Regions from separate parts of the Shewanella sp. HL-SH4 genome, predicted to be linked through region 1. Evidence: predicted binding sites of a transcription regulator. Region 1 holds the regulator's gene; each other region holds the start of a gene.
The links. Region 1 encodes FliA, which starts transcription of late flagellar genes. Its sites were predicted from a motif close to CTAAAGNTNNNNNNNNNNNNGCCGATA; they were not measured.
Positions count from the first base shown of each region.

Region 2: ACRWQL_RS07645 (cytoplasmic protein) is a predicted target of FliA. The motif match lies at 1,023-1,049, and genes of this name have one in related genera.
Region 3: ACRWQL_RS06490 (DUF5610 domain-containing protein) is a predicted target of FliA. The motif match lies at 1,406-1,432, and genes of this name have one in related genera.

Region 1 covers NZ_CP195037.1:726,675-728,946, reverse strand. Annotated here, with positions in the region: gene ACRWQL_RS04110 (MinD/ParA family protein) at 1-564, shown strand, start outside; gene ACRWQL_RS04105 (RNA polymerase sigma factor FliA) at 557-1,276, shown strand; gene cheY (chemotaxis response regulator CheY) at 1,320-1,703, shown strand; gene ACRWQL_RS04095 (protein phosphatase CheZ) at 1,717-2,272, shown strand, end outside.
Region 2 covers NZ_CP195037.1:1,536,475-1,538,746, reverse strand. Annotated here, with positions in the region: gene ACRWQL_RS07650 (MliC family protein) at 22-690, opposite strand; gene ACRWQL_RS07645 (cytoplasmic protein) at 784-972, opposite strand; gene ACRWQL_RS07640 (MarR family winged helix-turn-helix transcriptional regulator) at 1,187-1,645, shown strand; gene rlmC (23S rRNA (uracil(747)-C(5))-methyltransferase RlmC) at 1,635-2,272, shown strand, end outside.
Region 3 covers NZ_CP195037.1:1,270,043-1,272,314, forward strand. Annotated here, with positions in the region: gene ACRWQL_RS06485 (ferredoxin--NADP reductase) at 1-640, opposite strand, end outside; gene ACRWQL_RS06490 (DUF5610 domain-containing protein) at 650-1,261, opposite strand; gene ACRWQL_RS06495 (FMN-binding glutamate synthase family protein) at 1,598-2,272, shown strand, end outside.

The DNA.
Region 1 (2,272 bases):
AGAGCTATGGTTGAGTTAACCCAGGCTCAACATGCAGGATTAATTCGTGCTTTCAGTGAGATGCGTACACAGTTTGACATATTAATTGTCGATACCGCGGCAGGTATTTCAGATATGGTACTGAGTTTCTCAAGGGCATCACAAGATGTATTAATTGTGGTATGCGATGAACCGACATCTATTACAGATGCCTATGCACTGATAAAAATATTAAGCCGTGAACACGGTGTATTTCATTTCAAAATTGTGGCTAATATGGTACGCAGTTTACGTGAAGGAATGGAATTGTTTGCTAAACTAAGTAAAGTAACGGATCGGTTTTTAGATGTTGCTTTAGAGTTAGTTGCAACCGTGCCATTTGATGAAAATTTACGTAAGTCTGTGCGAAAGCAAAAGTTAGTTGTTGAGGCGTATCCAAAGTCGCCATCAGCTATTGCTTATCACGGCCTGGCAAATAAAATTATGAGCTGGCCAGTTCCACAACAGCCGGGTGGACACTTAGAGTTTTTTGTTGAACGTTTAGTCCAACGCAAAGAAACACAAGAGGATAGAGTGAGTGAATAAAGCCGCCGCGTATACTCAGTTCGATAATAAAACATCCGTTGTTGAACAGTATGCACCGCTGGTAAAAAGAATTGCACATCATATGTTGGCGCGATTACCTGCTTCAGTGCAACTCGACGACTTGCTACAGTCTGGCATGATAGGGTTACTTGAAGCGTCATCAAAATTTGATGACACCAAAGGGGCTAAGTTTGAAACCTTTGCAGGCATTCGGATACGCGGTGCTATGATTGATGAAATCCGCCGTGGTGATTGGGTTCCTCGTTCAGTTCATCGCAATAATCGCCGGGTTGCGCAGGTTATTGACGAACTAGAGCAAGGGTTGGGACGTGATGCTCGTGACACAGAAATTGCAGAAAAACTTGATATGTCGCTCAATGAGTACCATCATATTTTAAATGATGTTTCTGTTGGGAAAATCATAGGCATAGAAGATTTAGGTATTTCGCAAGATGTGTTAGTAACAGATGATGGAATACCAGATGATAATTTTGAAGCATTAGCTGAAACGCAATTTAAATCAGCGCTGGTGGAAGCAATTAAAACCTTACCAGAAAGAGATGCATTAGTACTTTCACTGTACTATGACGAAGCGTTAAACTTAAAAGAAATCGGTGCAATTCTTGAAGTAAGCGAATCTAGGGTTAGTCAGATATTAAGTCAGGCTATGCTTAGATTAAAAGGCAAACTCAAGCATTGGACACAACAATAATTATTAATTAGAGCACTAGAGTGTCAGCTCACCGGAGGAAACCTTGGACAAGAATATGAAGATTCTTATTGTTGACGACTTTTCAACAATGCGACGTATCATAAAGAACTTGTTGCGAGACTTGGGATTCAATAATACCCAAGAAGCAGATGATGGATCAACAGCCTTACCTATGTTGCAAAAAGGTGATTTTGACTTTGTTGTAACAGATTGGAATATGCCTGGTATGCAAGGTATTGATTTGCTGAAGGCTATTCGTGCCGATGATTCATTAAAACATTTACCTGTTTTGATGGTTACGGCAGAAGCTAAGCGTGAGCAAATTATTGCAGCCGCCCAAGCAGGTGTGAATGGATATGTTGTTAAACCTTTCACAGCGGCTACCCTTAAAGAGAAATTAGATAAAATTTTTGAACGTCTCGCTTAAGCAAGGATAAGTTATGCAGCCAATAATATCGGGGTTAATTACTCTCGAGCAGGCCCAGCAACTTGTCGAACTGCTTACTGCGGGGGAGCAAGATCAAGCTGACGACGTTGTTAGAGAACTCGCTACACCAATACAGCGTGAATTATTTGAAGAGGTCGGGAAATTAACACGTCAACTTCATAGTGCACTTCAAGATTTTCAGGTAGATAACCGTTTATCAGAATTAGCCAAGGTTGAAATACCGGATGCTAAAGAGAGATTAAATTACGTTATTGATATGACAGAACAAGCTGCAAATAAAACCATGGATGCAGTTGAAGAATGTTTACCTTTGGCCGATACAATAATTACCAATATAAAATCTGTTACCCCTATGTGGGATAAGTTAATGCGTCGAGACATAGAGTTGAGTGAGTTCAAAAAACTTTGTCATGATGTTCAGCAGCTTATGTCACATAGTGAACACGATACAACCCGTTTACGACAATTACTAAATGAAATACTGATGGCGCAGGATTTTCAAGACTTAACAGGGCAAATGATCCGTCGAGTTATCGACTTAGTTCGCG
Region 2 (2,272 bases), 810 kb from region 1:
TTAGACTGCCATCTTATCTATTTACTCGACTATTAACTTACAGCTTATTGGCGGCTGATTAATTTGTTCAATCGTCGCCTGTTGTTGATGAGTCCATAGGCTAGTATTCTGCGCCTGGTATTTAGCGCCAGAAGCCGTACGGGTTAATAGTCCTAATTGGGATAAATTTGCTGGAGGCACGCTAGATGTTTTTTTCGCCAGACTGTAGCTAAATACTGCGGCGGGGATGGCAGTATTATTATAAAAATAGGCTGTTAATTTGTTCTGTGGATCATGGCCACATTGATAATAAGTTGCACTTGGCACCTCTACAGCGCCTGCTAGAATTTGTAGCTCAGTTATACGAGATTGGTAATTAAGCTTAGTACATTCTTTAGGGTTATCGGCTTTCCAGCAATCATTACGGCCTTTAATCCAGCCTCTTTGCTCAGCTTTAATGCGGTTAACTTGCTGCCCATCGACTTGTGAAACTAATTGGCTGAAAAGGGGCTGTAACTGAATATCCAGTAGAGCCAACTCTTCTGATTGACAAATAAGCTTCTCAATAGACCCGCGTGCTTTATTGCACTCAAAGCTAGGTGCTTGAGCCACAGACGTAGCGGCGTAGCTCTGCGCAATTGGAGTTAAACCAATCACAGTTAAACCAACCGCAGTTAACCCAATAGTAGCCAAAGCCGATAAATTTTTCATCAATGTATTTCTCTATCCATTATTCATGACAGACCATAATGACGTAATCACTAAGGTGTCGCAATTTAAGATAGCTAATTACACAGTAAAAATTTAGGCAGTCGTATTAATATTGTGACCTGCATTGCCAACAGGTGCTGGAGGCGCTGCTGCTTCAATAAGTTGCAGTGCCATTTGACCTTCCACTTTTTGTTGATCCTTCGCCATAACAGCGGCTTTCAAGCTATGGCCTGAATCAATATTTGCTGGCATGTTGCTTGGAGCGTTTACCGAAATTGTCATATAAACCTCACTTTTATTAAATAATGGTGTTTGTATTCTGTCTATTTGTATATCGGCAGGCGTATTGAATACTGTAGCAAAGATATCGGATTAATATGCTTCCCTAGCAAAATATAATAAATTCTTGGCAAAGTATTCTCTGTTATTGGCAAATATTATAGATTGTGCACAACTAGAATATGTTATACTTGAGCAAATTTTAAAGGGAATATTTATGCCATCAGCCAACCCATTAGCACTTGAAAATCAGGTGTGTTTTTCATTATATAGCGTCACTAATGCGATGATCCGTGCTTATCGCCCTTTGCTTGATGAGTTATCACTGACATATCCGCAGTATTTAGTCATGTTAGTGTTGTGGAAAGAGGCGGGCATAAGCGTTAAAACCTTGGGCGAGCGATTGCATTTAGACTCAGGTACGTTAACCCCCTTACTTAAGCGCTTAGAAGTAAAAAAGTTAGTAATACGAGGCCGTAGTGAAGAAGATGAGCGAGTTAGAGTATTACACCTTACCGAACAAGGTCAAATGCTACGCCAACAAGCTGAATCAGTCCCTGAAATGATGCGTTGTAAAGTGGGTGGCGATCTGGCACAACTTCAGCAGCTTAAAAGTTTATGTGATAACGCGTTAAAAGTACTTAATTCTGATAAGGCATCAAGTTGTGAAGTGTGAGTTTTTTGAAAAAGGTCATTGTTTATCCTGTCGTGATATTCAAATCCCTATGTCAGAACAGTTACAGCATAAAATGACCAAACTACAGCAGTTTTTTGGCCAATTGCCTGTTGAGCAATGGCTTGAACCCATTGCAAGCCAAGAAAATCGTTTTCGCAATAAAGCCAAAATGGTGGTTTTAGGTGCAGCACATCAACCTATTTTAGGTATTGTCGATCCCCAGGGGCAGCCCATTAGTTTATGCGATTGCCAACTGTATCCTGAAGATATGCGGCAGCTATTGCATAGATTGCAATTGTTCGTGCAACAAGCGGGAATTCCGCCTTATCGAGTCGATAAAAGTAAAGGTGAGCTTAAATTTATTCTGCTCACCAGAAGTTATATCTCTGGTGAATTTATGCTGCGCTTTGTGCTGAACAGTGAACAGGCAATTTCACGAATTAAGCGAGAACTACCTCAGTTACAGGCTGAATTTCCTAAAATCAGTTTAGTGTCGGTTAATATTCAACCTGTTCATATGGCGATTTTAGAGGGCGATCAAGAAATATTTTTAACCGATCAAACCCGTCTTGCTGATCGCTTTAATGATGTGCCTTTATATATTCGTCCTAAAAGTTTTTTTCAAAC
Region 3 (2,272 bases), 540 kb from region 1:
AAATCATCACTTGAGAGTCTTCTGCATTAATCGTTAATGACGCTTTTTGTTGTAACAGACCATTATTAATCGCATCGGGAATGCGACACATTAACGCATCTTCGTAGGATTCACGGGTAACAATAGGAATAAAGTGAAATTGTTGAGAATATTTTGCTTGTAGCTGCTTAATAGATTCTAAATACGCTAAATCCGAGGCTAAGCGTACACCATAGACCAAAACAACTTTTTCAAATCGCTGCCAGGGCTCGTCAGTTAACAACATTGAAATAAAGGGACCAACAGCGGTGCCAGTAGAAATTAACCACAAATGCTTACCTTGCAGTGCACCATGGGGAATTTCATCTAGGGTCATGAATCCGGTCGCCTTGGGTGTCACTTCAATTGTGTCACCGGGGTTAAGTGATTGCAGATCGGGTGACAATTGACCATTTTCAACAGCTACAGCTAATATTTCGACATAATCGCTGCCTGGTGGGTTAACCACTGAATATGCCCGAGCAATACGTTTTTCATCTCGGATTTGGCTTAACTTAATAAACTGCCCTGCGATATAAGGTTCAACAGGCGCTTTAATCTTTAAGGAAAAAAGCTTTTCATTCCAATCAATTCGCTCAATTACTTCACCAGTTACCCACATAACACACCCTTATTCTTTTGCGTCTTTAGTAGAAGGTAACATGTCTAACTTAAACTTAGCTAATCCACTTTGAATATGCTCATAGGTGCTATCCACACCAGCGACAATATCGCCTTGAAGCACTTTCAAACCTGACAATATGGCTTTGGCTTGTCCAAAGCCGTCATCTATCGCCTTAGATATCTTATCCATAAAGCTATTAAGCTGAGTCTCGAAATCATCTTCGGGGTTTTGTTGCTGATATAAGCCAAAAAAACCTGTGGCAAATTGTACTATTCGATCTGCTGTGGCTGTAGGCGAGTAATCAACTTCAACCTCCATTGATTTGGAGGGTTTATTTTCACCCAAGACTAAATCAAGCTCAGCATCTATGGCATCAATGGCACTGCGATATAACAATGCCAGTGATTGATCTCCGGAAGATAACGTCACTTTCTCCTGTGCCGCCAGTATTTGCCCATTCATTAATCGCTTAGTTATTTGACTAACAGACATATTGGCTTGCTTAACCTCTGACTGCACACCCTGATTACTGACGTTATCAACAGCCTGTTTATCTTTCTCTGTATTTTTTGACAATGATGTAAACTGGGTCATATTTCTATTGGGTTTAATTTCCATGAAGCCTGCTCCATTTTTGAAATCTATATCTCTTTATCGACGAATAAAAATTAACCTAAAGTGATATTTTTAAAAATCACCCTTACACTCAACATTAGCATCAGATACTTTATTTAACGGCATAGATTAACGTTTCGATTACTGCATCGAATGAATATTGTTAAGCTTTAGACTATTCATTTAGTTGTTTTGACTAGTCATAAACTCGTTATTTCAGCTAGATTGATCTTATTCTTGATACTCAGTATAAGTTTCAACGGTAGTAGGTAATCTTCAACTATATTGACTAATCAATCTGTTGAGACAAATTTAACTCGCTTAATTTAAGGATAATACATGCAATTGCAACCGTGGATTTTATGGGGGATAGATCTGTTCGCAGGCCTGTTTCTAATGCTATTTTGGGCCGTTATCATTGGTGTAGTGTATATGTACATCGCTGATAAACTTCAGACAAAACAAGCTATTAGGCATAATTATCCCGTTATTGGTCGATTTCGTTATTTATTTGAGAAACAAGGTGAGTTTTTTAGACAATACTTTTTTGCTAACGACCGCGAAGAGTTACCTTTTAATCGCGCTGAACGCAGCTGGGTATATCGAGCAGCAAAAAACGTAGAGCGCACCATTGCTTTTGGCTCTACTCAGCCATTAGATAAACAGGGCAGTATTTTATTTCTCAACTCAGCATTTCCTATCAGTGATCACATTCATGTTGCACCAGCCACAGTAACGGTTGGCGAGCAATGTGATGTGCCCTATACCACAGACAAAATTTGCCACATTTCAGCCATGAGCTTTGGTGCATTATCAAGACCTGCAATAACCGCATTATCCCACGGTGCAGCAAAAGCAGGCTGCTGGTTAAATACTGGTGAAGGGGGATTAAGCCCACATCATCTTAAAGGTAATTGTGACTTAGTATTTCAAATTGGCACCGCAAAATATGGCGTACGTAATGCAGAAGGTCACCTTGATAACGAAAAATTGAAACAAGTAGCAGCTAACCCA